DNA from 2 places in the Streptomyces sp. NPDC058632 genome. Region 1 is predicted to be linked to the other one. Evidence: predicted binding sites of a transcription regulator. Region 1 holds the regulator's gene; the other holds the start of a gene.

The links. Region 1 encodes HspR, which represses chaperone genes until heat shock. Its sites were predicted from a motif close to TTGAGNNNNNNNNNCTCAA; they were not measured.
Region 2: the regulator HspR is predicted to act here: its motif matches at 2,122-2,140, upstream of lon (endopeptidase La).

Annotation. Positions count from the first base shown of each region.
Region 1 covers NZ_JBHXQZ010000037.1:31,557-46,011, forward strand. Annotated here, with positions in the region: gene ACFWVE_RS16400 (helix-turn-helix transcriptional regulator) at 1-515, shown strand, start outside; gene ACFWVE_RS16405 (LuxR C-terminal-related transcriptional regulator) at 478-1,530, opposite strand; gene ACFWVE_RS16410 (sugar ABC transporter substrate-binding protein) at 1,849-2,955, opposite strand; gene ACFWVE_RS16415 (heat shock protein transcriptional repressor HspR) at 3,410-3,862, opposite strand; gene dnaJ (molecular chaperone DnaJ) at 3,868-5,070, opposite strand; gene grpE (nucleotide exchange factor GrpE) at 5,170-5,841, opposite strand; gene dnaK (molecular chaperone DnaK) at 5,838-7,691, opposite strand; gene ACFWVE_RS16435 (heterodisulfide reductase-related iron-sulfur binding cluster) at 8,224-10,530, shown strand; gene ACFWVE_RS16440 (FG-GAP-like repeat-containing protein) at 10,874-12,328, shown strand; gene ACFWVE_RS16445 (Yip1 family protein) at 12,431-13,522, shown strand; gene ACFWVE_RS16450 (phosphoribosyltransferase) at 13,585-14,082, opposite strand; gene dcd (dCTP deaminase) at 14,079-14,455, opposite strand, start outside.
Region 2 covers NZ_JBHXQZ010000042.1:34,005-49,123, reverse strand. Annotated here, with positions in the region: gene lon (endopeptidase La) at 1-2,099, opposite strand, end outside; gene ACFWVE_RS18080 (spermidine synthase) at 2,340-3,053, shown strand; gene ACFWVE_RS18075 (response regulator transcription factor) at 3,177-3,917, shown strand; gene ACFWVE_RS18070 (ATP-binding protein) at 3,914-5,026, shown strand; gene ACFWVE_RS18065 (multifunctional oxoglutarate decarboxylase/oxoglutarate dehydrogenase thiamine pyrophosphate-binding subunit/dihydrolipoyllysine-residue succinyltransferase subunit) at 5,329-9,153, shown strand; gene ACFWVE_RS18060 (DUF6104 family protein) at 9,262-9,450, shown strand; gene ACFWVE_RS18055 (hypothetical protein) at 9,473-10,471, opposite strand; gene ACFWVE_RS18050 (DUF4097 domain-containing protein) at 10,709-11,647, shown strand; gene ACFWVE_RS18045 (PadR family transcriptional regulator) at 11,649-12,710, shown strand; gene ACFWVE_RS18040 (Clp protease N-terminal domain-containing protein) at 13,027-13,593, opposite strand; gene ACFWVE_RS18035 (HTH domain-containing protein) at 13,593-13,802, opposite strand; gene ACFWVE_RS18030 (zinc-binding dehydrogenase) at 13,935-14,900, opposite strand; gene ACFWVE_RS18025 (NADP-dependent malic enzyme) at 15,041-15,119, opposite strand, start outside.

The sequences.
Region 1 (14,455 bases):
ACCAGCAGCTGACCGAGCGCGGGGTGCGCATCCGGACCCTCTACCAGCACACCGCCCGCCACAGCCCCGAGACGCTGGCGTACGTGGCACGGTTCGGCACCGGCAGGGTGGAGTACCGCACCATCGACGAGCTCGTGGAGCGGCTCATCATCTGCGACGAGACCGTGGCCTTCATCCCCACCCGCGACGACCGTCAGGTCGCCCTGGAACTGCGCCACCCCGGCCTCGTCCGCTACCTGATCAAGGTCTTCGAGTTCATGTGGACCCGCGCGGTCCCCCTGAGTATGGGCGCCCCGTACGAACCGGCCTCGGACGGCCTCACGGACATCCAGCACTCCATCGCCAAACTCCTCGTGGAGGGCCACGTCGACGAGGCCATCGCCCGGCGCCTGGGGATGAACGTCCGCACCTGCCGCGCCCACATAGCCAAGCTGGCCTCCGCCCTCGGCAGTGGCAGCCGCGCCCAACTGGGCTACCTCATCGCCCAGTCGGGGATCCTCGAGCACGAATCCTGACGGGTGCCGCCGCCGCACCAGGCGGACCGTCCAGGCCCGCCTGGGCGATCCTGACGCCCAGCTGAGTGCGGCTGGCCGCGCCCAGCGTCTCCGACAGCCGGGCGATGTGGGCCCGGCAGGTGCGCACGCTGATCCCCAGCCGCTCCGCGATCACCGCGTCCTGGTGGCCCTCCGCCAGCAGCGCCGCGATGGACCGCTCCCGGTGCGAGATGCCCTCGATGCCGGTGTCGGGAAGCGGGGCGGCCAGTGGGAGGGCGAGCCGCCACAGCCGCTCGAAGACCGTGCTCAGGTACTCCACCAGCGCCGGATGCCGCAGCTCCAACGCCATCGAGCGCTCGGCGTTGGCGGGGATGAAGGCGACCGTGCGATCGAAGAGGATCAGCCGCTCGGTCACCTCGTCCAGCGTCCGCGCCTCCACCGCGTCACCCATCAGCTCCAGGTACGTGTGCAGCCCCTGGCCGTGCCGGGCCACATGCGTGTAGAGGTCCCGCATCCGCACCCCGCGCCCGCGCAGCGCCGTCGCCCGGTGCAAGCCCTCCGACAGCTCCGCCTCACGCCGGATGCCGCCGGGCTGGACCGTCAGCACCTCGGTGGTGCACGCCTGCGTCGCCTTGTCCATCGCGGCCTGGATACGGGCCACACCGTCCAGCACCCGGATCGCCGGCCCCTCCCCGGCCGAGGCGGCAGAGGCCTGCGGCGACTGCGCCCCGCGGTCGAGGCCGACGTACCACTCGAAGGCCTCGACGGCCGAACCCACCCGCCGATGGCTCGCGCTGACCTCGTCGTACATCCCCCGCAGCAGCCGGGTCATGACCTCCTGCGGGGCAGTCGGCACCAGCCAGTCCATGTCGTCGGGGTCCGGGTGCAGCAGGGCCAGGTCCAGGAGGCAGGGCACCGGCTCCGCGTCCCGGCGCGGCACCCGCCCGCGCCGTACGGCCCGGGAATACACGCGATCCCCGGCGTCGCACAGTCGGTCAGCACCGTGTGGGTGCTCGCCCGTCCCGCGCCCGGCCATTGCCCGTCCCACCCCCGGTTCAGCCACTTTCCGATGCGCCACTATGCGCGGACCCACCCGGCTCCGCAACACGGCTCCCGTCGCCGTGACCGCCGGAAACCACCGGTATGACCGTCTATCTCCGGGCCTCGCCTCGTCACATTGCAACAAACTGGCGGAGGACAGGCCCGGGTGAGCGGTGTCGGAGCGGCGTGCGCACGGCGGGGAACGCGGGGCGCGGAGAGGGCGGGAAGCCGGGGCGGGGGCCCGGAGACGCGTCGGGGAACAACACTGCCGGGGAGCGCGGCGATCCGCGCTCCCCGGCAGGACGGTCGAGGGCTACCGCAACCCGGCCTCGTCGCACGCCTCCTTGTAGGCGGCCGTGCAGATGTCCGACAGCTTGTAGATCTCGTCGGCGACGACCGTGTCCGCGATGTTCTCCTTGGTCAGGGCGACCACGGGCACGAGCTGCGCCGGAATGTCCTTGTGGGTGGGGCTGTCGACCCGCTCGTCGGTCAGCGCGTCGAACTGGATGCTCTTGCCCTGGACCCGCGCCACCGCGATCTCCGCGGCGTTGTCCGCCTCGGTCGGGTAGGACTTGTACACGCTCATGAACTGGTCGCCCAGGAGGATCCGCTGCACCGCGGCGAGTTCGGCGTCCTGGCCGGTGATCGGGGGCAGGTCGGTCACGCCGGCCGCCTCCAGGGCCTTGACGATGCCGCCCGCCATGCCGTCGTTGGCGGAGTAGACCGCGGCGATCTCGTCCGCACCGATCTCGGCGATCGCCTCGGCCATGTTGGCCTCGGCGTTCTCCGGCTTCCAGTCCTTGGTGTCGTAGGACTTGGCGATGGTCACCGCGCCCTTGAGCTCGGACATCGCCCCCGCCTTGAACTGCTTGGCGTTCGGGTCGGTCGGCGAGCCGTTCATCATGACGACCTTGCTGGTGATCCCGCCGTCGCCGCCGAGCGCCTCCAGCAGGGAACGGCCCTGGACCTCGCCGACCAGCTCGTTGTCGAAGGAGATGTACGCGTCGATCGGGCCCTCGGCCAGCCGGTCGTAGGCGATGACGGGGATGCCCGCGTCCTTGGCCTTCGTCACGTCCTCGGCGATGGCGTGCGCGTCGACCGCGTCCAGCACGATGACGTCGACCCCGTCCTCGATCATCTGCTGCATCTGGCTCGACTGCTTGCCCGGGTCCGCCTCGGCGTTGGCGTAGTCCACCTTGCCCTTGTCACTGGTGAGCTCCTCCACCTTCTTCTTGAAGATGGGGTAGTCGAACTGCTCGTACCGGGTGTTGGCCTTCTCCGGCAGCAGGAGCCCGATGGTGACGTCGTTCCCCTTGGTGGGGCTCGCTCCGTCACTGCTCCCCGTCGCGTTGAGTACGCCGCAACCGGCAAGCACGACGGACATCGAGGCGGCGGCGACTGATATGGCGATACGACGCATGCGGGAGCTCACTTCAGTACGTTTTGGACGTGGGCACAACATTGCGGCCCATGTGACTGAAAAGCCAACGCTCCAGCGACCACTGGCGTCAAGACCAACTACTTAACGAGATGAACACAGCACCGTGCGCTGAAGTCGTGTGGGCTCGGCGAAAGACTCGCACATAACCCCTACACACGCATACACGTGCTGCTCACAGCCGTGCGCGGGGCGTACGCCGGGGCGCACGAACGAAGAAGTGACGGGCCATCAGTCGTCCACGCGCAGGTGAGGCCCGGGGGTTCGGACGAACCTCCGGGCCTCACGCGACACTTCACTTTTGCGTCAAACGGAACTTCTCCGTCATATCGCAGCCTTCACACGGGGCCGTTTCCGTCACAGCGCCGCCCGCACCGGACCGACGCTTTCACGCCACCCGGCCGACCACCCGAACGAGGGCGGTCGGCGCCTGCCGTCAGTCGGGCTGCTGCTGGCGCTTGGGCCGCCACACCACCAGCGCGCTGGTCTGCTGCACCTCCTGGTACGGCACCAGGTCCCGGCGGTACGACGCGTGCACCGCCGCCTCGCGCTGGCGCATGGTCGCAGCCGCGCCGTCCAGCGCGCCCTCCAGGTCCGCCACCCGGGCCTGGAGCGCGGCGACCTGGTTCTCCAGTTCGATGATGCGCTTGATGCCGGCCAGGTTGATGCCCTCGGTCTGCGACAGCTGCTGCACCTGGCGGAGCAGCTCGATGTCACGGGCCGAGTAGCGGCGGCCCCGGCCGGCGGTGCGGTCCGGGGAGACGAGCCCCAGACGGTCGTACTGACGCAGCGTCTGCGGGTGCAGCCCGGAGAGCTGGGCCGCCACCGAAATGACGTAGACCGGGGTTTCCTGCGTCAGTTCGTACGGATTGCGTCGACGACCGTCCATCGCCCTCAAGCTCCCTTCGCGGCCTGGAACAGCTCCGCCCGCGGGTCGTCGTCCGCGGTCGCCTCGCGATACGCCTCCAGTGCGTCACGAGCCTTCCCCGGAAGGTCCTTGGGAACACTCACCTCGACGGTGACCAGCAGATCACCGCGCGAACCGTCCTTGCGGACCGCTCCCTTGCCCCGGGCCCGCATGGTCCGCCCGTTGGGTGTCCCCGGGGGGAGCTTCAGCGTGACCGGCGGACCGCCGAGCGTCGGGACGCGGATCTCACCGCCGAGCGCCGCCTCCGGATAGGTGACCGGGACGGTGACGGTGAGATTGTCGTCCTTACGGCCGAACACCGGGTGGCTGCCCACGTGCACGACCACGTAGAGGTCGCCCGCCGGGCCGCCGCGCTCGCCCGGAGCGCCCTTGCCGCGCAGCCGGATCCGCTGGCCGTCGCTGACCCCCGCGGGGATGCGCACCTGCATCGTCCGCGAGGACTTGGCCCGGCCGCTGCCCTTGCAGATGTCGCAGGGGCTCTCCGCGATCAGCCCGCGGCCCTTGCAGTCCGGGCACGGGTCGGTGAGCGAGAACCCGCCGCCGCTGCCCCGGGCGACCTGCCCGGTACCGACGCAGGTCGGGCACACGCGCGGTGTGCCGTTCTTGTCGCCGGTGCCCGAACAGGCCTTGCAGGCCTGCTGGGAGGACATCCGCAGCGGGACCGTCGCCCCCTCGATCGCCTCGGTGAAGCTCAGGGTGACCTCGGACTCGATGTCCTGGCCGCGCCGGGGCTGGGTGCGCGTGCCGCCCGCGCCGCCGCCGCCGCGGTTGAACAGGCCGCCGAAGACGTCACCGATCCCGCCGCCGAAGCCACCGGCGCCGGCCTGACCGCCGGCCTGACCACCGCCCTGGCCGCCCCCGAAGAGGTCACCCAGGTCGAAGTTGAACGACCCGGCACCGCCCGCCCCCGGCCCCGCGCGGAAACCACCGCTGCCGAAGAGCGAGCGGGCCTCGTCGTACTCCTTGCGCTTCTTGGGGTCGCCGAGGATGTCGTTCGCCTCGGAGATCTCCTTGAACCGCTCCTCCGCCTTGGCGTTGCCCTTGTTGGCGTCCGGGTGGTACTCGCGGGCGAGCTTCCGGTACGCCTTCTTGATCTCGGCCTCGGTGGCGTCCTGGGGGACGCCGAGAACCTTGTAGTAGTCCTTCTCGATGAAGTCCTTGGTACTCATCCCCGACGTCCCTCCTCTCCCGCCCTGCAGGCCGTCCCCGGCCTGCCTGCCCTGCCCGTCGTGCCCGCCCGCGCCGGCGTGCTCGCGCCGGCCGGGGCGTCAGCCCTCCTGGGGGCCACCGGTCTCCTTTTCGTCCGCCGCCGCCTCGGCGCCCTCCTCGGCCGGCTTGCCCGGCTGGGCACCCGGCTGCGGCTCGGCTACGGCCACCCGCGCGGGGCGGATGGTGCGCTCGCCGATGCGGTACCCGGGCTGCAGGATCGCCACGCACGTCGTCTCCGTGACGTCCGGGGCGTAGGAGTGCATCAGGGCCTCGTGGATCGTCGGGTCGAAGGGCTCGCCCTCCTTGCCGAACGTCTGCAGGCCCAGCTTCGCCACGGTCGCCTCCAGCGACTCGGCGACGGACTTGAACCCGCCGACCAGCTCGCCGTGCTCCCGCGCGCGGCCGATGTCGTCGAGCACGGGCAGGAAGTCGGTCATGAGGTTCACCGAGGCGAGCTCCTTGACCGCGATCCGGTCGCGCTCGACCCGGCGGCGGTAGTTCTGGTACTCGGCCTGGAGCCGCTGGAGGTCCGCGGTGCGCTCACCGAGCGCCGAACGCACCTGGTCCAGCTGGGCCACCAGACCCGCATCGGGACCCGAGTCCCCGGCCGGGGCCGCCGCCTCCTCCGTGGAGGGGTCGGCGGCCTTCGGCTCGGCGTCATCGGCCGGAACGCCTGAGGGGACGTCGGGCTGCTGCGACTGTTCGTCGAAGCCCGGGGTCTCCTCGGTCACGCCGCACCGTCCTTACGTTCGTCGTCCACGATCTCGGCGTCGACCACGTCGTCGTCCGCCTTGGCCCCGCCGGCACCCGCGTCGGCCCCGGCAGCGCCGCCCGCGGCCTGGGAGGCCTGCGCGTCGGCGTACATGGCCTGGCCCAGCTTCTGGGAGACGGCCGCGACCTTCTCGGTGGCGGTGCGGATCTCGGCGGTGTCCTCGCCCTTGAGCTTCTCCTTCAGCTCGGCGACGGCCGACTCGACCTCGGTCTTGATCTCACCGGGGACCTTGTCCTCGTTGTCGGCGAGGAACTTCTCCGTCTGGTAGACGAGCTGCTCGCCCTGGTTGCGGGACTCGGCGGCCTCACGGCGCTGGTGGTCCTCCTCCGCGTACCGCTCGGCCTCCTCACGCATGCGGTCGACCTCGTCCTTCGGGAGCGAGGAGCCGCCGGTGACGGTCATCTTCTGCTCCTTCCCGGTGCCGAGGTCCTTCGCCGTGACGTGCATGATGCCGTTGGCGTCGATGTCGAAGGAGACCTCGATCTGCGGGACGCCGCGCGGCGCCGGCGGCAGACCGGTCAGCTCGAACATTCCGAGCTTCTTGTTGTACGCCGCGATCTCGCGCTCGCCCTGGTAGACCTGGATCTGCACCGACGGCTGGTTGTCCTCGGCCGTGGTGAAGATCTCGGAGCGCTTCGTCGGGATCGTGGTGTTGCGCTCGATCAGCTTGGTCATGATGCCGCCCTTGGTCTCGATACCGAGGGACAGCGGGGTGACGTCGAGCAGCAGGACGTCCTTGACCTCGCCCTTGAGGACACCGGCCTGGAGCGAGGCGCCGATGGCGACGACCTCGTCCGGGTTCACACCCTTGTTGGCCTCCTTGCCGCCGGTCAGCTCCTTGACGAGCTGGGCGACGGCGGGCATACGGGTGGAGCCACCGACGAGAACGACGTGGTCGATCTCGGACAGCGCGATACCGGCGTCCTTGACCACGTTGTGGAACGGCGTCTTGCAGCGCTCCAGCAGGTCCGCGGTCAGCTGCTGGAACTGGGCGCGGGTCAGCTTCTCGTCGAGGTGCAGGGGGCCCTCGGCGGAGGCGGTGATGTAGGGCAGGTTGATCGTGGTCTCGGTGGACGAGGACAGCTCGATCTTGGCCTTCTCGGCGGCCTCACGGAGGCGCTGGAGCGCCATCTTGTCCTTGCCCAGGTCCACGCCGTGCCCGGACTGGAACTGCTTGACCAGGTAGTCGACGACGCGCTGGTCCCAGTCGTCACCACCGAGGTTGTTGTCGCCGTTGGTGGCCTTCACCTCGACGACGCCGTCGCCGATCTCGAGCAGCGAGACGTCGAACGTACCGCCACCGAGGTCGAAGACCAGGATGACCTGCTCGTCCTTGTCGAGGCCGTACGCCAGGGCGGCGGCCGTCGGCTCGTTGACGATGCGCAGCACGTTCAGGCCCGCGATCTCGCCGGCCTCCTTGGTCGCCTGGCGCTCCGCGTCGTTGAAGTACGCCGGGACGGTGATGACCGCGTCGGTCACCTTCTCGCCCAGGTACGCCTCGGCGTCCCGCTTCAGCTTCTGGAGCACGAAGGCGCTCATCTGCTGCGGGTTGAAGTCCTTGCCGTCCAGGTTGATCTTCCAGTCGGTGCCCATGTGGCGCTTGACCGACCGGATGGTCCTGTCGACGTTGGTCACGGCCTGACGCTTGGCCACCTCACCGACCAGCACCTCGCCGTTCTTCGCGAAGGCGACGACGGAAGGCGTGGTCCTGGCGCCCTCGGCGTTGGTGATGACGGTGGGCTCACCGCCTTCCAGAACGCTGACGACGGAGTTAGTCGTGCCCAGGTCGATGCCGACCGCACGTGCCATTTCGATTCCTCCAACTGACTTGAGTGGAACAGACTCAAGCATGCCTGACGTCCGGCGCGGGGTCAACAGAGCTGAGTCGTCCGGACTCAACTCTTATCCGGTCCTTACGCGCAACCAGGCGCCGACCTGCGGTTCCGCGAAGCTCCGCGGGCAAGCGAGGCGGGAGCCACCCCCGGGAGCGAGGGTCGTCGGCGTCACCCGGGGCGGCCCCGACGGCAGCACGGCAGAGGCCGCGGCGGTACCGGCGGCACCGGCGGCGGCCCGCGGGCCGCCGCCGCAGGGGCATGCGGACGCACGTGTGCGTCAGAGATATAGGTTAGTGGCGTATGCCCCGCTTTGAAGGTCGTCACACGGCCGCATCCGGAACGCCTGCCAAGGCAAGCCTCAGCGACTCAGATCACCCCGTGCCCGGCTACAGTGCGGCTGGGGTTGGGGGTAGTCTCGGACGGACTGCATAAGTTACCGCTTAGTAATGTCGGGAATCCCGTGGCAGGAGCCCCCGACGAAACCCTCGCAGGCCCGAGGAGCCCCCATGCAACTCGCCGCGATCATCGTGTCGCTGGTCCTGACCGTGATCGGCGTTGCCCTGCTCGCACGCGCGATCGGCCAGTTCGTCCGGTACTTCAAGCTGGGCCAGCCGGTCCCGGCCGGTACCCGGACCGACAATCCCTACCAGCGCAGTGTGACCCTGGCGAAGGAGTTCCTCGGCCACACGCGCATGAACCGGTGGGGCATCGTCGGCATCGCCCACTGGTTCGTGGCCGTCGGCTTCCTGACGCTGCCGCCCACCCTCGCCCAGGCCTTCGGCCAGCTCTTCCAGGCCGACTGGGTGCTGCCGGTCATCGGCGGCTTCCTGCCGTTCGAGATGTACATCGAGTTCATCGGTGTGATGACCGTGCTCGGCATCGCCGTGCTCATCGTCATCCGGCTGCTGAGCCTGCCGTCGCGCCCGGGCCGCAAGTCCCGCTTCGCCGGCTCCAAGTCGGGTCAGGCGTACTTCGTCGAGTACGTCATCCTCACCATCGGCCTCGCCATCTACGTGCTGCGCGGCCTCGAGGGCGCCCTGCACCACGTGGACGGCTACGAGGCGGCGTACTTCGCCTCGTACCCGCTGGTCATGGCCTTCGACGGCCTGTCCGTCGAGACGCTGCAGAACCTGGTCTACCTGGTCGCCATGATCAAGATCGGGACCTCGTTCGTGTGGATGATCGTGGTCTCGCTCAACACCAACATGGGTGTGGCCTGGCACCGCTTCCTCGCCTTCCCGAACATCTGGTTCAAGCGCGAGGCCGACGGCGGCACCGCCCTCGGCGCCCTGCAGCCGATGACGTCGGGCGGCAGGCCGATCGACTTCACCGACCCCGGCGACGACGACGTCTTCGGCGTCTCCCAGGTCGAGCAGTTCTCCTGGAAGGGCCTGCTGGACTTCTCCACCTGCACCGAGTGCGGCCGCTGCCAGTCGCAGTGCCCCGCCTGGAACACCGGCAAGCCGCTCTCCCCCAAGCTGCTGATCATGTCGCTGCGCGACCACGCGCACGCCAAGGCCCCCTACCTGCTGGCCGGCGGCGGCAAGAGCATGGAGGGCGAGGAGAAGGCGAGCGAGGAGCAGCTGAAGGACGTGCCCGCCGCGGCACTGGCCGAGGCCGAGCGGCCGCTCATCGGCACCCTCGAAGCCGCGTCCGACAGCGGCTTCGCCGCGGGCGGGGTCATCGACCCCGACGTCCTGTGGTCCTGCACCACCTGCGGCGCCTGCGTCGAGCAGTGCCCGGTCGACATCGAGCACGTCGACCACATCGTCGACATGCGCCGCTACCAGGTGATGATCGAGAGCTCCTTCCCGTCCGAGGCGGGCACGATGCTCAAGAACCTGGAGAAGAAGGGCAACCCCTGGGGCCTGGCCAAGAAGCAGCGCCTGGAGTGGACCAAGGAGGTCGACTTCGAGATCCCGGTCGTCGGCAGGGACATCGAGGACCTGTCCGAGGTCGAGTACCTGTACTGGGTCGGCTGCGCCGGCGCCCTCGAGGACCGCGCCAAGAAGACCACCAAGGCCTTCGCCGAGCTGCTGCACATCGCGGGCGTCAAGTTCGCGATCATGGGCGGCGACGAGAAGTGCACCGGTGACTCCGCCCGCCGCCTCGGCAACGAGCCCCTGTTCCAGGAGCTCGGCATGGAGAACGTCATGTCGCTGAACATGGCCTTCGGCGAGGAGACGGACGACGACGGCAACGTCACCGAGGAGACGAAGAAGCCGAAGGCGGCGAAGAAGATCGTCGCCACCTGCCCGCACTGCCTCAACACCCTCGGCAACGAGTACCCGCAGCTCGGCGGCGACTACGAGGTCATCCACCACACCCAGCTGCTCCAGCACCTGATCGACGAGGGCAAGCTGATCCCGGTCACCCCGGTCGAGGGCCTCATCACCTACCACGACCCGTGCTACCTGGGCCGGCACAACAAGATCTACACGCCTCCGCGCGAGATCATCGCCAACGTCCCGGGCCTGCGCAACGAGGAGATGCACCGCCACAAGGAACGCGGCTTCTGCTGCGGCGCCGGCGGCGCGCGGATGTGGATGGAGGAGCGGATCGGCAAGCGCATCAACGACGAACGCGTCGACGAGGCCCTCGCCCTGAACCCCGACATCGTCTCCACCGCCTGCCCGTTCTGCCTCGTCATGCTGACCGACTCGGTCAACGGCAAGAAGAACGACGGCAAGGCCAAGGAGTCCATCCAGGTCGTCGACGTCGCCCAGCTGCTGCTGGAGTCCGTCAAGACGCCGCTCGACCCCGCCGGTGAGGCGGAGAGCGAGAACACCCCGGAACCCGAGCCGGTGAAGTAACCGGCCCGGCCCCTCCTCCAGCGCCCCGTCCCGGCTCCGGCCGGCGGCGGGGCGCTGTCGTCGTCCCGGGCGTCCGTCCCGGGCATCCGTCCCGGGCACAGCCGCGTGGTACGGGACGACGACCTCACGCCCGTCGGCACCCGCCGCACATCCGTCCCCCACATTCGCCATGTCCACGTACAACCCTCCCCGCCCCTCGCCGGTCTCCTTGGCGGTGATCACCGGGTGATCACCCAGTGACCGCCCGGTGAACTCGTGCCCCATCCAGGACGAGTACGGGTGAATCACCGCATCAGCACGGGACGCCGCAGCCGGCGGCCGTCCCGCACAGGGCAGGAGACCCATGCGCAAGAAGCTCAGCATCACTCTGGCGACCGCCACCGCGGCCGCGCTCACCGGCGGTCTGCTCGTCGCCACGGCCGGACCCGCGGCCGCCGCCCCGGGCCTCGACAGCGACTTCAACGGCGACGGCTACCGGGACGTCGCCGTCACCGCCCCCCTCGCCTCCGTCAACGGCAAGTCCAAGGCCGGGGTCGTCACCATCCTGTACGGCTCCCCGGGCGGCGCCGGCGCCAAGAAGATCCAGACCCTCAGCCAGAACAGCGCCGGCGTCCCGGGCGCCGCCGAGACGGGCGACCAGTTCGGCGCCCACACCGCACCCGGCGACTACAACGGCGACGGCTACGCCGACCTGGCCGTGGGCGCGCCGGGCGAGGACGCGGGCTCGGACACCGACGGCGGCACCGTGGTCATCCTGTGGGGCGGCGCCGGCGGCCTGTCCGGCGGCACCACGGTCTCCGACCCGACCCGCTCCACCCACGACTGGTTCGGCCAGGTGGTCGCGGCCGGCGACTACAACGGCGACGGCCGGGACGACCTCGCGATCGCGTCCGACATCAACAAGGTCGACATCTACCGCGGCGGCTTCACCAAGTCGGGCTCCACCGGAGGCCGCTACAGCGTCACGGCCCCCATCCTCAAGGTGCCGGGCCTGGACATCTTCAACCTCACCCCGGGCGACATCGACGCCGACGGCCGTACCGACCTGGTCGTGGACGGCTACGAGGGTGACAGCGACGGCGAGTACTCGTACAACGCCAACTACTGGCTGCCCGGCTCCTCCTCCGGTGTGACGACGTCGGGCGCGCAGAAGCTGCCCGCCGGGATCATCTCCGACATCGGCGACGTGGACGGCGACGGCCGCGGCGACATCGTCATCGGCAACGGCTGGGACGCCGGCACGAACAGCGCGGGCGTCGCCAAGGGCGGAGCCGTCGAGATCGTCTACGGGACGGCGGGCGGCCCCGAAGGCGCCGCCGAGACCATCAACCAGAACACGGCGGGCGTCCCCGGCAGCAACGAGACCGGAGACAGCTTCGGCCACGAGGTCTCCCTCGGCGACATCAACGGTGACGGCCACGACGACCTCGTCGTCGGCGCGCCGGGCGAGGACCTGCACGGGGTCAAGGACGCCGGCATGGTCTCCGTGATCTACGGCTGGAGCGGCGGCCTCCGCGAGACCGGCTCCCAGGCCCTGGAACAGAACACCCCCGGCGTCCCCGGCGGCGGCGAGGAGGGCGACGGCTTCGGCGGCGAGGTCCTCCTCTCCGACGTCACCGGCGACGGAAAGGCCGACCTCACGGTCGGTCTCCCCTGGGAGAACGCGAGCGACGGTTACGCCGTCGTCTTCGACTCCGACGGCACGAAGATCGACCCCGCCGGACGCGGCATCGGCCTGACCTCCGCCGGCATCTCCTCGGCCGGCACCCCGCTGTTCGGCTTCCACATCAACGGCTGACGCCGCCCCACCGGCCGGTCCCGCCAGCCGGCGGCCGGTCCGTCCTGCGTAGGACCGCACCCCTACGCAGGACGGAGAGCGGAGCTGACTCCCCCTTAGGGGATGTCACAGCTCGGCCGCAAAGCCGGGCCCGAAACCCCGGGCCCGGCACACGGCCCGCCGGGACCAGGTACGTTCGACAACGTGGCTGGATTCAGGATCGGACGCGGCCGGGACAACAACGGCGCTCCTCACGCGCGACCGCAACACCCCCCGTACGGACAGCAGACGCCGCCGGGGCCGTCGTACGGCTCCCCGCAGGCGCCTCAGCCGTACCCGCCCCAGCAGCCGCCCCACGGCAGAGGCGGCAACGGCGGTGGTGGCAATGGCGGCGGTGGCGGCGGCAACGGGGGCGGCTGGCCGCAGATGAACCGCGGCCCGGGCGGACCGGGCGGCGGCTACGGCGGCCCGCACGGCCCCGGGCGCGGCGGCGGACACGGTGAGCCCGAATACTTCGGCGACGGCGGCGCCTACCCTCCCGGCGCCCACGCCCCGCACTCCCCCCATGCCCCGCACGACCCCTACGCGGCCAACAACCCGGGCCACACCCAGGCCTTCCAGGTCAGCGACGACCACTACCACGGCGACGCGGCCCCCCTGCCGGGTCCGGTGGGGCCCCGGCTGCGCTGGAAGGACCTGCTCAAGGGCATCGTCACCGCCCCCGACCGGACCTTCCTGCAGATGCGCGACTACACGGTGTGGGGCCCCGCCCTCGTCGTGACCTTCCTCTACGGCCTCCTCGCGGTCTTCGGCTTCGACGGCGCCCGTGAGGAGGCGATCAACGCCACCATCACCAACGCCATACCGATCGTCCTGATGACGGCCGTGGCGATGGTGATCAGCTTCCTCATCCTGGGCGTGGTCACCCACTCCCTGGCCCGCCAGCTCGGCGGCAACGGGAACTGGCAGCCCACGGTCGGCCTGTCCATGCTGATCGCGTCCCTCACGGACGCCCCGCGCCTGATCCTGGCGATGTTCGCGAGCGGCGACGCCACGTTCGTCCAGATCGTCGGCTGGGCCACCTGGGTCGCGGGCGGCGCGCTCCTCACCCTGATGGTCAGCCGCTCCCACGACCTCCCCTGGCCGAAGGCCCTGGGCGCCTCGGCGATCCAGCTCCTGGCCCTGCTGTCACTGATCAAGCTGGGCACGCTGTAGCAGCGAGCAGCACACGAGGAAGGGGGCTCCCGGCCGGGGGCCCCCTTCCTCCTTCCGCAGCTCTACGCGTCGAGAACCTGCCCGGCCCGCCTGACGACGGGCGGCTGCACGGACCACGGAAAGTCGATCCACTCATCGGTCCGCTTCCAGACGTACTCGCACTTCACCAGCGACTGCGTCTTCTCGTACACGACGGCGCTGCGCACCTCGGCGACGGCGTCGAGGCAGAAGTCGCGGACGAGCTTGAGCGTCTTGCCGGTGTCGGCGACGTCGTCGGCGATCAGGACCTTCTTGTCGGTGAAGTCGACGAGGTTAGGCACGGGCGCCAGCATGACCGGCATTTCCAACGTCGTCCCCACGCCGGTGTAGAACTCGACGTTCACGAGGTGGAGGTTCTTGCAGTCGAGGGCGTAGGCGAGCCCGCCGGCGACGAAGACACCGCCACGGGCGATGCTCAGCACGACGTCGGGCCGGTACCCGTCGTCGGCGATGACCTGCGCGAGCTCACGCACGGCCACACCGAACTGCTCGTACGTGAGGTTCTCCCGCACGCCGCTCACACCTGGGTCCGGTGGAAGTTGAGGAAGGACCGCGAGGCGGTGGGCCCGCGCTGCCCCTGATACCGGGACCCGTACCGCTCACTGCCGTACGGGAACTCGGCGGGCGAACTGAGCCGGAACAGACACAGCTGGCCGATCTTCATACCGGGCCACAGCTTGATGGGGAGCGTGGCGAGGTTCGACAGCTCGAGGGTCACGTGCCCGGAGAAGCCGGGGTCGATGAACCCGGCGGTCGAGTGCGTGACGAGCCCGAGCCGCCCCAGCGAACTCTTCCCTTCGAGCCGCGACGCGAGATCGTCCGGGAGCGAGATGACCTCGTACGTGCTGGCCAGCACGAACTCACCGGGATGCAGGATGAACGGCTCGTCCCCCT
Region 2 (15,119 bases), on a different contig from region 1:
ACGCCGGCGCTCGGGCCGTCCTTGGGCACCGCGCCCGCCGGGAAGTGGATGTGCGCGCCCCGCTCCTTCAGGTCGCCGACCGGAAGCTCCAGTTCGGCGCCGTGGGAGCGCAGGAAGCTCAGCGCGATCTGCGCCGACTCCTTCATCACGTCACCCAGCTGACCGGTCAGGGTGAGCCCGGCGGCGCCCGTCTCCGGGTCGGCCAGGGACGCCTCCACGTAGAGGACGTCACCGCCGGCGCCGGTCACCGCGAGCCCGGTGGCGACACCGGGGACGGCGGTGCGGCGCTCCGCCGGGTCCTGGGCGGACTCGGGCACGTGGCGCGGCCGGCCGAGCAGTCCGCGCAGGTCACCGTCCATGACGGTGAACGGCAGCTCCCGCTCGCCCAGTTCGTGCTGGGCCGCGACCTTGCGCAGCAGCCGCGCGATGGACCGCTCCAGGGTGCGGACGCCCGCCTCGCGCGTGTACTCGCCGGCCAGCCTGCGCAGCGCGCCGTCGTCGAGGGTGACCTCGTCGGTGGCGAGCCCCGCGCGCTCCAGCTGGCGCGGGAGCAGATGGTCGCGCGCGATGACCACCTTCTCGTCCTCGGTGTAGCCGTCCAGGCGGACGATGTCCATCCGGTCCGCCAGCGCCTCCGGGACCGCCTCCAGAACGTTGGCGGTGGCGAGGAAGACGACGTCCGAGAGGTCCAGCTCGACCTCCAGGTAGTGGTCGCGGAAGGTGTGGTTCTGCGCCGGGTCCAGCACTTCGAGGAGGGCGGCGGCCGGGTCGCCCCGGAAGTCGGAGCCCACCTTGTCGATCTCGTCGAGCAGCACCACCGGGTTCATCGACCCGGCCTCCTTGATCGCCCGCACGATCCGGCCGGGCAGCGCGCCGACGTACGTGCGCCGGTGGCCGCGGATCTCGGCCTCGTCGCGGACGCCGCCGAGGGCGACCCGGACGAACCTGCGGCCCATCGCGTGGGCGACGGACTCGCCGAGGCTCGTCTTGCCGACGCCGGGCGGGCCGACGAGGGCGAGCACGGCACCGCCGCGGCGGCCGCCGACGACGCCGAGTCCGCGCTCGGCACGCCGCTTGCGCACCGCCAGGTACTCGGTGATGCGCTCCTTCACGTCCGTCAGGCCGGCGTGCTCGCCGTCGAGCACGGCCCGGGCGCCCTGGATGTCGTACGCGTCCTCGGTGCGCTCGCTCCACGGCATCTCCAGGACCGTGTCGAGCCAGGTGCGGATCCACGAGCCCTCGGGCGACTGGTCGGAGGAGCGCTCCAGCTTGTCGACCTCCTTCAGCGCGGCCTCGCGCACCTTCTCCGGCAGGTCGGCGGCCTCGACGCGGCTCCGGTAGTCGTCGGAGTCCTCGCCCTCCTGCTCACCGTTCAGCTCGCGCAGTTCCTTGCGTACGGCTTCCAGCTGACGGCGCAGCAGGAACTCGCGCTGCTGTTTGTCGACGCCGTCCTGGACGTCCTTGGCGATGGACTCGGCGACGTCCTGCTCGGCGAGGTGGTCGCGCAGCTGCTGGGTGGCGAGCTTCAGCCGGGCCACCGGATCGGCGGTCTCCAGCAGGGCCAGCTTCTGTTCGGTGGACAGGAACGGTGAGTAACCGGAGTTGTCGGCGAGTGCGGAGACGCCGTCGATGGCCTGGACGCGGTCGACGACCTGCCAGGCGCCGCGCTTGCGCAGCCAGGCGGTGGCGAGCGCCTTGTACTCGGTGACCAGCTCGGCCACCTGGCCGGGCACCCGCTCCGGCACGGTCTCGTCGATCCGGGTGCCCTCCACCCACAGCGCGGCGCCCGGCCCGGTCGTGCCGGCGCCGATCCGCACCCGGTCCCGGCCCCGGATCAGGGCGCCCGGGTCGCCGTCGGCCAGCCTGCCGACCTGCTCGACCGTGCCCAGGACGCCGGTGGCGGCGTAGGTCCCGTCGATGCGTGGCACCAGCAGGACCCTGGGCTTTCCGGTCTCCGACGTGGCGGCGGCCTGGGCGGCCTCCACCGCGGCGCGCACCTCGGAATCGCTCAGGTCCAGCGGGACCACCATCCCGGGCAGCACGACCTCGTCGTCGAGCGGCAGCACAGGCAGGGCGAGCGGTGTGGACTCAGCAGCCATGATCTCCCCTTCGGCACTCAAGTTGAGCTATGCCGACTCAATGCTTCTGAGCCTGTGATTGTTCCCGGACTGCGCCCGCCCACGTTCGCTCTCAGCGATCACCCGCCGGCCCGGGACGGATCGGCGCCGTCGGTGCCGCCCGGAACCCCTGAGCCCGGCCGGGACCGCCCGGATCCGCCGTGACGACACGAGACGGCGGGAGGTGCTCCGCCGAACGGGGAGTGCTGCCAGGATGAACACATGTCCACCCCCTACGACATTCCCGAAGTCCCCGAAGTCCTGGACCGCCGCGAGGGCCCGTACGGGGAGGTGGCGCTCCGCCGGCACGGGAGTCTGCTGCAGATCATCGCGAACGGCTGCTTCCTGATGGACACCTCCGACGGCCGCTCGGAGCGCCGGCTGGTCGACGCCGCCCTGGCCGCGCTCGACGCCGCCGACACCCGCGCGGGGCACGGTCCGCGCCAGGACCCGCACGTCCTCATCGGCGGACTCGGCGTCGGTTTCTCACTCGCGCACGCCGCCGCCGCTCCCCGCTGGGGCCGCATCACGGTGGTGGAGCGCGAACCCGCCGTCATCGACTGGCACCGCGCGGGCCCCCTGGCCGAAATCTCCGCGAGCGCCCTCGCCGACCCGCGCACGGAAATCGTCGAGGACGACCTGGTGGCGTACGTCAATGAGACGTTCGACACGTTCGACGCGCTGTGTCTCGACATCGACAACGGCCCCGACTGGACCGTCACCGAGGACAACGGAGGGCTCTACTCCCCCACCGGACTCATGGACTGCGCAAGGGTGTTGAGACCGGACGGGGTGCTCGCGGTGTGGTCCGCCCAGCCGTCGGCGGATTTCGAGAAAACCTTGCGGAATGCCGGGTTCCGGCAGGTGCGTACCGAAGAGATCCCGGTTGCCCGGGGCGTACCGGACGTCGTGCATCTCGGCGTCCGCCCTGGATAGCAAAGCCGTGGTGACTCCCCGTACGCTGCTGCACTGACGCCGATCATTCAAGCGTCAATCGCAGTCATGCGCAGAGACGGATTCACCCCACGGATTCCGGAAAGCACACTTCAGGGGCGGGCGATGGAGCAGACACACACCTCCCACAACGGCACGGCGGCGACCACCCCGGGCGCACAGCGCCGGGTCCTGGTGGTCGAGGACGATGCGACGATCGTGGACGCCATCGCGACCCGCCTTCGCGCCGAGGGATTCCTGGTGCAGACGGCGGGTGACGGTCCGTCCGCCGTCGACACGGCGGAGGCCTGGCAGCCCGACCTGCTGATCCTCGACATCATGCTGCCCGGTTTCGACGGGCTGGAGGTCTGCCGGCGCGTGCAGGCCCAGCGGCCGGTGCCGGTGATGATGCTGACCGCGCGCGACGACGAGACCGACATGCTGGTCGGGCTGGGCGTCGGCGCCGACGACTACATGACCAAGCCGTTCTCCATGCGGGAACTGGCGGCACGGGTGCATGTGCTGCTGCGCCGCATGGAGCGGGCGGCCCTGGCGGCCACCACCCCGCGCAGCGGCATCATGCGCCTGGGCGAACTGGAGATCGACCACGCGCAGCGCAGGGTGCGGGTGCGCAGCGAGGACGTCCATCTGACGCCCACCGAGTTCGACCTCCTGGTGTGCCTGGCGAACACGCCCCGCGCGGTGCTCTCCCGTGAGCAGCTGCTGGCCGAGGTCTGGGACTGGGCGGACGCCTCCGGCACCCGGACCGTCGACAGCCACATCAAGGCGCTGCGCCGGAAGATCGGCGCCGAGCGCATCCGTACCGTGCACGGCGTGGGCTACGCCCTGGAGACGCCGACGCCATGAGCGACGGGCCGGCCGCACGGAGAGGCCCCGGGGATCCCGGTCCCTGGGGCGGTGTCCGCCCGTTCTCCATCAAGACCAAGCTGGGTGCGCTGGTCGTCATCTCGGTGCTGATCACCACCGGGCTGTCGATGATCGCGGTGCACACCAAGACGGAGCTGCGCTTCATCACGGTCTTCTCGATGATCGCCACCCTGCTCATCACCCAGTTCGTGGCGCACTCCCTCACCGCGCCACTGGACGACATGAACGCGGTGGCCCGGTCCATCTCGCACGGCGACTACACCCGCCGGGTGCGCGAGAACCGCTGGGACGAGCTGGGCGACCTGGCCCAGACCATCAACGTCATGGCCGACGAGCTGGAGGCCCAGGACCACCAGCGCAAGGAGCTGGTGGCCAACGTCTCGCACGAGCTGCGCACCCCCATCGCGGGTCTGCGCGCGGTGCTGGAGAACATCGTCGACGGCGTCACCGAGGCCGACCCCGAGACCATGCGTACGGCACTGAAGCAGACCGAGCGGCTGGGGCGTCTCGTGGAGACGCTCCTGGACCTGTCCCGTCTGGACAACGGGGTCGTTCCGCTGCGGCGGCAGCGGTTCGAGGTGTGGCCGTATCTGTCCGGCGTGCTCAAGGAGGCCAACATGGTCGCCTCCGCTCGCGCGGGCATGACCACCGGCTCCGGCGGCCACACGCGCAAGGACGTCCATCTGAGCCTCGACGTCTCACCCCCGGAACTCACCGCGCACCTCGACCCGGAGCGCATCCACCAGGTCGTCGCCAACCTCATCGACAACGCGGTCAAGCACAGCCCGCCGCACGGCCGGGTGACGGTCAAGGCGCGGCCCGGACCTCAGCCGGACTCGCTCCAGCTGGAGATCCTGGACGAGGGGCCCGGCATTCCGCGGACCGAGTGGCACCGCGTCTTCGAGCGGTTCAACCGCGGCAGCGTCAATCTGCCGCACGGTCCGGGCAGCGACGGAGGCACCGGTCTCGGCCTGGCGATCGCCCGCTGGGCCGTCGATCTCCACGGCGGACGCATCGGGGTGGCCGAATCCGAGCGGGGCTGTCGCATTCTCATCACCCTTCCGGGAGTCTCCCCCTCGTCGGGTTGACGTAGGGTGCCAAGCGGAGCCACAAGATCCATGTACGTTCGCGCTGACGGACAGGTGTGATCAGCACAGGTTCGGGCGCAGGCCCGTGCCACGAGTGCGCCGGGTCGCGGCCGAGCCGTTCCCGGCGCGCCCCGACAATGCGGAACCACGCTTGTTTCCCGCCATTTCCTGCGCCGAAACACCCTCTGAGATGTGACTTGCACGACGTTGAACGGGCCCGGACTGACCTTCTCGGTCGGGGAGGCGTAGCCTTAATTTCCGCTGTCCATCATCTTGTGAAGCGGAAGAGGGCGGTTGACGCCGTGTCGCCACAGTCCCCCAGTAACTCGAGCATCTCGACCGACACCGACCAAGCGGGCAAGAACCCTGCCGCGGCCTTCGGTGCCAACGAGTGGCTCGTCGACGAGATCTACCAGCAGTACCTCCAGGACCCGAACTCGGTCGACCGGGCCTGGTGGGACTTCTTCGCCGACTACAAGCCGGGCGCCCCTCAGGGCCCGGCTCCGGTGAACAACGCGGCAACGGGGACCGCCGGCACGAGGACGGCCGCGTCGGCCACCCCGGCCCGGCCCGCCACCGCGCCCGCGGCACCCGCTGCCCCGCAGCCCGCCGCCGCGCCGCCGGCTGCCCAGCCGGCCGCGAAGGCCCCGGCACCCGCTCCGGCGAAGGCCGCTCCGGCCCCCGCCAAGCCTGCCGCCGCCGAGCCGGCCGCCGCGAAGTCGCAGGCCTCCCGGGCGAAGCCCGCCGACGAGGCCAAGCAGGGCCCCGAGCAGCTGACGCTGCGCGGCCCGTCCGCGGCCGTCGCGAAGAACATGGACGCCTCCCTGGAGGTGCCCACGGCCACGTCCGTGCGCGCGCTCCCGGTGAAGCTCCTGTTCGACAACCGCATCGTCATCAACAACCACCTCAAGCGTGCCCGTGGCGGGAAGATCTCCTTCACGCACCTCATCGGCTACGCGATGGTCCAGGCCATCAAGGCGATGCCGTCGATGAACTGGCACTACGCGAAGGTGGACGGCAAGCCCACCCTGGTGAAGCCGGAGCACGTCAAGTTCGGCCTCGCCATCGACCTGGTCAAGCCGAACGGCGACCGCCAGCTGGTCGTCGCGGGCATCAAGAAGGCCGAGACGCTGAACTTCTTCGAGTTCTGGCAGGCCTACGAGGACATCGTCCGTCGCGCCCGCGACAACAAGCTGACGATGGACGACTTCACGGGTGTCACGGTCTCGCTGACCAACCCCGGCGGCCTCGGCACCGTCCACTCGGTGCCGCGCCTGATGCCGAACCAGTCGGTGATCCTGGGCGTCGGCTCCATGGACTACCCGGCGGAGTTCCAGGGCACCAGCCAGGACACCCTGAACAAGCTCGGCATCTCGAAGGTCATGACGCTCACGTCGACCTACGACCACCGGGTGATCCAGGGCGCCGCCTCCGGCGAGTTCCTGCGCGCCGTGGCGAACCTGCTGCTGGGCGAGAACGGCTTCTACGACGACATCTTCGAGGCGCTGCGCATCCCCTACGAGCCGGTGCGCTGGCTCAAGGACATCGACGCGTCCCACGACGACGACGTCACCAAGGCCGCCCGCGTCTTCGAGCTGATCCACTCCTACCGGGTCCGCGGCCACGTCATGGCCGACACCGACCCGCTGGAGTACCGCCAGCGCAAGCACCCCGACCTGGACATCACCGAGCACGGGCTCACCCTGTGGGACCTGGAGCGCGAGTTCGCGGTCGGCGGTTTCTCGGGCAAGAGCCTGATGAAGCTGCGCAGCATCCTCGGCGTGCTCCGCGACTCGTACTGCCGCACCACCGGCATCGAGTTCATGCACATCCAGGACCCGAAGCAGCGCAAGTGGATCCAGGACCGCGTGGAGCGCACGCACTCCAGCCTGGAGCGCGAGGAGCAGCTGCGCATCCTGCGCCGGCTGAACGCCGCGGAGGCCTTCGAGACCTTCCTGCAGACCAAGTACGTCGGTCAGAAGCGCTTCTCCCTGGAGGGCGGCGAGTCCGTCATCCCGCTGCTCGACGCCGTGCTGGACTCGGCCGCCGAGTCCCGTCTCGACGAGGTCGTCATCGGCATGGCCCACCGCGGCCGGCTGAACGTGCTGGCCAACGTCGTGGGCAAGTCGTACGCGCAGATCTTCCGCGAGTTCGAGGGCAACCTCGACCCGAAGTCGATGCACGGCTCCGGCGACGTGAAGTACCACCTGGGCGCCGAGGGCACCTTCACCGGTCTCGACGGCGAGCAGATCAAGGTCTCCCTGGTCGCCAACCCCTCCCACCTGGAGGCGGTGGACCCGGTCCTGGAGGGCGTCGCGCGCGCCAAGCAGGACATCATCAACAAGGGCGGCACGGACTTCACCGTCCTGCCGGTGGCGATCCACGGCGACGCGGCCTTCGCGGGCCAGGGCGTGGTGGCCGAGACCCTGAACATGTCGCAGCTGCGCGGCTACCGCACCGGCGGCACGGTCCATGTCGTCATCAACAACCAGGTCGGCTTCACCGCGGCGCCCGAGTCCTCGCGTTCCTCCATGTACGCGACGGACGTGGCCCGCATGATCGAGGCCCCGATCTTCCACGTGAACGGCGACGACCCGGAGGCCGTGGTCCGCGTCGCGCGGCTGGCCTTCGAGTTCCGCCAGGCGTTCAACAAGGACGTGGTGATCGACCTCATCTGCTACCGCCGCCGCGGTCACAACGAGTCGGACAACCCGGCGTTCACGCAGCCGCTGATGTACGACCTGATCGACAAGAAGCGCTCGGTGCGCAAGCTGTACACCGAGTCCCTCATCGGTCGCGGCGACATCACCCTGGAAGAGGCCGAGCAGGCGCTGCAGGACTACCAGGGCCAGCTGGAGAAGGTCTTCACCGAGGTCCGCGAGGCGGCGGCCCAGCCGACGGCCGCCGAGCCCTCGGAGCCGCAGGCCCAGTTCCCGGTGGCCGTGAACACGGCGGTCACCTCGGAGGTCGTCAAGCGGATCGCCGAGTCGCAGGTCAACATCCCCGACCACGTCACCATCCACCCGCGTCTGCTGCCGCAGCTGCAGCGCCGGGCGGCGATGGTCGAGGACGGCACGATCGACTGGGGCATGGGCGAGACCCTCGCGGTCGGCTCGCTGCTCCTGGAGGGCGTCCCGGTCCGGCTGTCCGGCCAGGACTCGCAGCGCGGCACCTTCGGCCAGCGCCACGCGGTCGTCATCGACCGCGAGACGGGCGACGAGTTCACGCCGCTGCTGTACCTGTCCGAGGACCAGTCGCGGTACAACGTCTACAACTCGCTGCTCTCCGAGTACGCGGCGATGGGCTTCGAGTACGGCTACTCGCTGGCCCGCCCCGACGCGCTGGTGATGTGGGAGGCGCAGTTCGGCGACTTCGTCAACGGCGCGCAGACGGTCGTGGACGAGTTCATCTCGTCGGCCGAGCAGAAGTGGAGCCAGACCTCCGGTGTGACCCTGCTCCTGCCGCACGGCTACGAGGGTCAGGGCCCGGACCACTCCTCGGCCCGTCCGGAGCGGTTCCTGCAGCTCTGCGCGCAGAACAACATGACGGTCGCGATGCCGACCCTCCCGTCGAACTACTTCCACCTCCTGCGGTGGCAGGTGCACAACCCGCACCACAAGCCGCTGGTCGTCTTCACCCCGAAGTCGATGCTGCGCCTGAAGGCCGCGGCCTCGAAGGCGGAGGAGTTCACCACGGGCCAGTTCCGCCCGGTCATCGGCGACGACTCGGTCGACCCGGCCGCGGTCAAGAAGGTCGTCTTCTGCGCCGGCAAGGTCTACTACGACCTCGAGGCCGAGCGGAAGAAGCGCGGCGTGACGGACACGGCGATCCTGCGCATCGAGCGCCTGTACCCGCTGCCGGGTACCGAGCTCCAGGCGGAGATCAAGAAGTACCCGAACGCCGAGAAGTACCTGTGGGCCCAGGAGGAGCCGGCGAACCAGGGTGCCTGGCCGTTCATCGCGCTCAACCTGATCGACCACCTCGACCTGGCGGTCGGCGCCGACGTCCCGCACGGCGAGCGTCTGCGCCGCATCTCGCGCTCGCACGGCTCGTCCCCGGCGGTCGGTTCCGCGAAGCGGCACCAGGCCGAGCAGGAGCAGCTGGTGCGTGAGGTGTTCGACGCCTGACGGACTCCTGAGCGACGCCGTCATGGGTCGTAGGCCGTACGTGACCGGGCCGCACCCCCACTGTGGGGGTGCGGCCCGGTCCGTGTGGGCGCACATATTCTTGTCCCCATGTACTTCACGGACCGTGGCATCGAGGAACTGGAGAAGCGGCGCGGCGAGGAGGAGGTCACCTTCGAGTGGCTCGCCGAGCAGCTGCGGACGTTCGTCGACCTCAATCCCGACTTCGAGGTGCCGGTGGAACGCCTGGCGACCTGGCTGGCCCGGCTGGACGACGACGAGGACGAGGACGAGGAGTAGGGCAGGACCCGGCCGCGCGGGTTCAGTCGCGTGGGTGGGTGAGGGTGTGGGTGGTCAGCGTGACGGTGCCGTGGGCGAGCAGGAGCGTCCCCGCCACGATCCAGCCGCCGCTGCGGTGCCGTAGGCCCCAGACGGCCAGCGGCAGGCCCGCGGCCATCTGCACGAGGGCCAGGACGGGCACGGCGGGTACGGGCGACGGACCGCCCGCGCGGGAGGGCCGGGGTGCGGGGTGCCGGGGTGCGGGGTGCCGGGGTGCGGGGTGCCGGGCGCCGGTGGTGCCGCCCGGCCGGTCCATCGCTCCCGCTCCGTACTCCCTCTGCTGTTCCTGGGCCTGCTGTTCCTGGGCCTGGGCCCGATCCCTGCGCTCGTCCCCGCCCGTCGCGCTCTTCCCGCCGTCCTCGTCCTTCCCGCTGCTCCCGTCCGCCTCGATCCGGCGGGTGTCCGGCTGGAGCCGGGCCGCTTCGAGCAGTCCGTCGGCGTTCTCGCCGGGGGCGAGTCCCGGGGGCAGGGATACGCCCGCGCGGGTGAGGACGGCGAGGACACCGCTCAGCCGCGCGGAGGCGTCGGCGGCGGAATCCGGCTCGGTCAGCTCGTTCAGGGCCTGCATGTCCAGGACCGGGTCGAGGCCGAGCCGGCCCGCGAAGGTGCGCATGGCCTCCTCCATGCCGGCCGGTGTGCCGTCGGCCAGCCACACATAGCCGACCGGACGGCGGAAGCCGGTGGCGAGGGTGAGCCCGGCCCGCTCTCCGTCCCACCACAGGGCCAGCACCGGCCAGGAGACACCGACGGTGAGCGCGATGGCCCAGCCGTTGACCACCCGGTCCACCGGGTCCGTGCCGGACCGCCAGGGCCCGCCCTCGGGAACGAGCACGCTCCACTCCTCGCCGGCTCGGGCGAGCAGCATGCGTTCGTGCAGCAGCCGGGCGGCGGGGACGACGGATCCGGCCTCCGCACGGCACAGCAGCAGGGCTCCCGATACGGGGCGGGCCCGGCCCGCGACCTGGGATTGTTCCGTCGACATGGTCATACCGTAGGGCAATTCGCCCCTTTTGCACGGCGACCGCTCATTTGCACGGCGACCGCTCACTGGAACGAGCGCCTTGACTTTCCCCGTCCGCGATATATCGTGAATCACGTAAGACGCGATATGGCGCGTCGTGGTGTGCGTGCAGCCATGCATCACACTCCTCGTTGCGCCGTTACGCCCTCCGGCACTCAGACATCCGGCAGCCCGGCAGCCGGCCCAGGAGGTTCCACCATGTTCGAAAGGTCCGTCTCGGGGTCCGAGAAGCTCGCTTTCGACGACCCAGTGACCGAGCTCCACGTCCGCATCGTCAACGGAACGGTGAACGTGGTGGGCACGGACGAGGGTTCCGCCCGGCTGGAGGTCTCCGAGGTCGAGGGACCGCCCCTGGTGGTGACCCAGCGGGACGGCGTCCTGACGGTGGCCTACGAGGACCTGCCCTGGAAGGGCTTCCTCAAGTGGCTGGACCGCAAGGGCTGGCGCCGCAGCGCGGTGGTCTCCCTGGCCGTTCCGGCGCACACGCGGGTCGAGGTGGGGGTGGTCGGCGCCGGTGCCGTCGTCTCCGGGATCAAGGGACCGTCCGTGGTGAAGGGCGTCACGGGCGACGCGACCCTGGTCGCCCTCTCCGGCCCGGTCCGCGCGGACACGGTGTCCGGGAACGTCGAGGCCCAGTCCGTCACCGGTGACCTCCGGTTCAACTCCGTATCCGGCGACCTCACCGTGGTCGACGGCTCCGGCTCCACCGTGCGGGCGGACTCGGTCAGCGGCTCCATGATCGTGGACCTCGCCGCCGACGGTCCCACCGACATCCGGCTGACCAGTGTCTCCGGCGAGATCGCGATCCGGCTGCCCGATCCGGCGGATGCCGAGGTCGAGGCCAACACGGCGAGCGGCGCCGTCTCCAACGCCTTCGACGGCCTGCGGGTGCACGGCCAGTGGGGCGCCCACAAGATAACCGGCCGGCTGGGCGCGGGCACCGGCAAGCTGCGGGCCACCACCGTCTCCGGCTCCATCGCCCTGCTGCGCCGCCCGCCCCACGAGGAGGAGGGCGAGCCGTGGGACGACTCGGGGGACCGCTCCGTCCCCGTTCCGGACCCCGGCTCCTCCGACGCCACACCCGGCGGCCCCGCCGATGGCCCGACCGACGGCCCGACCGACAAGAAGGTGCTCTGACATGCCCCCCGTCTTCGCCCACGGCCGCCTCCGCCTCTACCTGCTGAAGCTGCTGGACGAGGCCCCGCGCCACGGTTACGAGGTGATCCGTCTGCTCGAGGAGCGCTTCCAGGGGCTCTACGCGCCGTCGGCGGGCACGGTCTACCCGCGCCTGGCCAAGCTGGAGGCCGAGGGCCTGGTCACCCACACCACCGAGGGCGGCCGCAAGGTGTACTCGATCACGGACGCCGGCCGTGCCGAACTGGCCGGCCGCAGCGGCGAGCTGATCGACCTGGAGCTGGAGATCCGGGAGTCGGTCGCCGAGCTGGCCGCCGAGATCCGGGCCGACGTCCGCGGTGCGGCGGGCGACCTGCGCCGTGAGATGCGTGCCGCCGCCGGCCAGGCCCGCAAGGGCGGCCGTGACGCGGAGGCGCCGGACGGGGCCGGCGCCGGCCCCGCCTCCGGCGGCGACTTCACGGGCCTCGGCGACAACGAGGCCTGGCGCGCCGCGAAGGAGGAGATGCGCCGCGCCAAGCAGGAGTGGAAGGAACAGGCCCGACGCGCGAAGGACGAGAGCCGCCGCGCCCGCGACGAGGCGCAGCGTGCCCGCCGTCAGGCCAAGGAGGCCCAGGAGCGGGCCGCCGCCCAGGCCCAGGAGGAGGTGCAGCGCATCGCCCGGCGGGTCCAGGAGCAGGTGCAGGACCACTTCTCACGGGGCGACTGGCCGACGGGCCTGCGCGAGGGCCTGGGTGAGCTGGTCAAGGAGGTGGGCGAGTTCGGCAAGGACTTCGGCTTCGGCCGTACCGGCGCGGAGAGCGGCGCCCCGGCTCCCGGCCCGTCGTACTCCCGGACACCGGAGGACTTCCCCGCCGACTACACCCCGTCCTGGGCGCACGAGGACGCCACGGACTCCGCCGGTGACCCCGCGCGCGACCTGGACCGCCTGCTGGACCGCTTCCGGGACGACATCCGCGACGCGACCCGCGACCACGGCATCACCCCGGACCAGCTCCGCGAAGCCCGCCACCACCTGTCCACGGCCGCAGCCCGGATCGGAGCCCTCCTGCACACCCCGAAGCCCTGACGAGGGCCCCGGGGCAGGCCCGCCCGGTCCCGCTCGGCCCGCGACCGCACATAACCCGGCCCTCTCGACCGTCACGCAGGTGCGCACCCCGGGGATGGTCCGCGGGACGACAACCATGACGCGACCCGCACCGCGCGATCCCTGGCCCCGGCGTCCCCTGACCGGCTCCGCGACGCCTGTCCGCCCGCCACCACCCGTCCACGACAGAGCCCGAGCAGGCACCCTGACGGACGGCCGGAACCCGACCGGGCGTCCGTCTCGGCCAAGTCCCGCCCCTGACCGGCCTACGCGTCCGGCCGCCCGGCTCCCACGGTGCTCAGCCCGCCTTGGCCTCCCCGTCGCCGTACAGGACCCTCGCCAGGGACTCGTACGTGACGCCGTGATCCGCGAGGACTTCCGCCGGAACACCTGGGTGGACGGTCAGGGCCAGCAGGAGGTGTTCGTCGCCGATGTGGCGATCGTGACGGTCGGTGGCGAAACGCAGGGCGCCCACCAGGGCGTCCTTGGCCTCCCGGGTGAAGGGCCGGCGCCCCGAGCGCCACCGGCCGACGCTCCTCCCGTCGCGGGACATGGCTCCGGGGCCGTGCACGTCCTCCACCCTGGCGACGATCTCCGTGACATCGATGCCGAGCCCGGCCAGCGCGTCCGTCTCGGCCTGGGTCAGCCCGGCCCTCCGTCGCGCCTCCTCCACCGCGGCCCGCACCGAATCCCGTCGCTCGGCGAGTCCGAGAGCGGCCAGCGCGAACGAGCCCCGGCTGCCCTCCCGGTCGATCAGGGCCAGCAGCAGATGGTCGGCACCGACGTGCCGCGCTCCCGCCTCCTCGGCCTGCTCGACCGCCCCCTTCACCACGGCGCGGGCATCCTTCGTGAACCGTTCGAACATCAATGCCTCCCGTACTTCTTGTGCACGGCCTGCCTGCTCACTCCGAGCTCGTTGGCGATCTCCTGCCACGACCAGCCGTGGTTGCGCGCGTTGCGCACCTGCACGGCCTCCAACTGCTCCAGCAGCCTGCGCAGCGCGGCGACGGCCCGCAGGCCGACCCGCGGATCACGGTCACCCGCCCGCTCGGCAAGATCGGTTGCCTCAGTCATGCCGTCAACATACGTTGACAACAGACCGTGCGTCAACCCTGGTTGACAAGCGGGCGGCCGGCCCGGAAGCCGGGCCGGCCGTGAACACCCCCCGCGAGAGGCCGCAGGGATGGGCGCTGTGTCCCTACGCGGCTACGGACCGGTGAGCACGATCTTTCCGAACTGCCCGCCCGTCTCCATCCGCTCGAACCCCTCCCGGGCCCGGTCCATGGGCAGCACCTCGTCGATGACGGGGCGCACACCGGCGGCGGCGCAGAAGGCGAGCAGGTCCTCCAGTTCGTCCTTGCTGCCCATCGTCGACCCGACGACCTTGAGCTCCAGGAAGAAGATCCGGGTCAGCTCGGCGTGCGAGGGCCGGTCGCCGCTGGTGGCGCCGGAGATCACCAGCGTGCCGCCGGGCCGCAGCGACTTCACCGAGTGGGACCAGGTGGCGGCCCCCACCGTCTCGATGACCGCGTCGACCCGCTGCGGCAGCCGCGCCCCGGGTTCCAGCGCCTCCACGGCGCCCAGTTCCAGGGCCCGCTTCCGCTTCGCCTCGTCGCGGCTGGTGGCGAACACCCGCAGCCCCGCGGCCCTGCCGAGCACGATCGCGGCGGTGGCGACGCCTCCGCCGGCGCCCTGCACCAGTACGGAGTCGCCGGGCCGCACCCCGGCGTTGGTGAACAGCATCCGGTACGCGGTCAGCCAGGCCGTGGGCAGGCAGGCCGCCTCCTCGAAGGACAGTTCCTTCGGCTTGGGCAGGACGTTCCAGGTGGGCACGGCGACCTGCTCGGCGAACGTGCCGGGGTAGCGCTCCGTCAGGATCGACCGGGGCTCCCCCGGGCCCACCCCGTGGCCGGTCTGTCCGATCACGGAGTGCAGGACGACCTCGTTGCCGTCCTCGTCGATCCCGGCGGCGTCGCAGCCGAGGATCATCGGCAGCCGCTCCTCCGGGAGGCCGACGCCCCGCAGGGACCACAGGTCATGGTGATTGAGGGAGGCGGCCTTCACGGTCACGGTGCTCCAGCCGGGGCGGGCCTCGGGAGCCGGACGCTCCCCCAGCTCCAGACCGGAAAGCGGCTGGTCACGGTCGATTCGGGCGGCGTAGACAGCGAACATGACCTTGACGATAGGTCGCCCGTCCTCCTGACGGAACAAGACGTCGCTGTGAGACACGCCTTCTTGCCACCGCGCTTCGGACCACACAAGCGAATCGGCCCCGTCCACCCGTGGACGGGGCCGACACACCTTCGCGCGCCTCAGCGGCGGGCGACGCCCTCCGCGCGGGCCGCCGCGGCGACCGCCGCGGTCACCGCCGGCGCGACCCGCTCGTCGAAC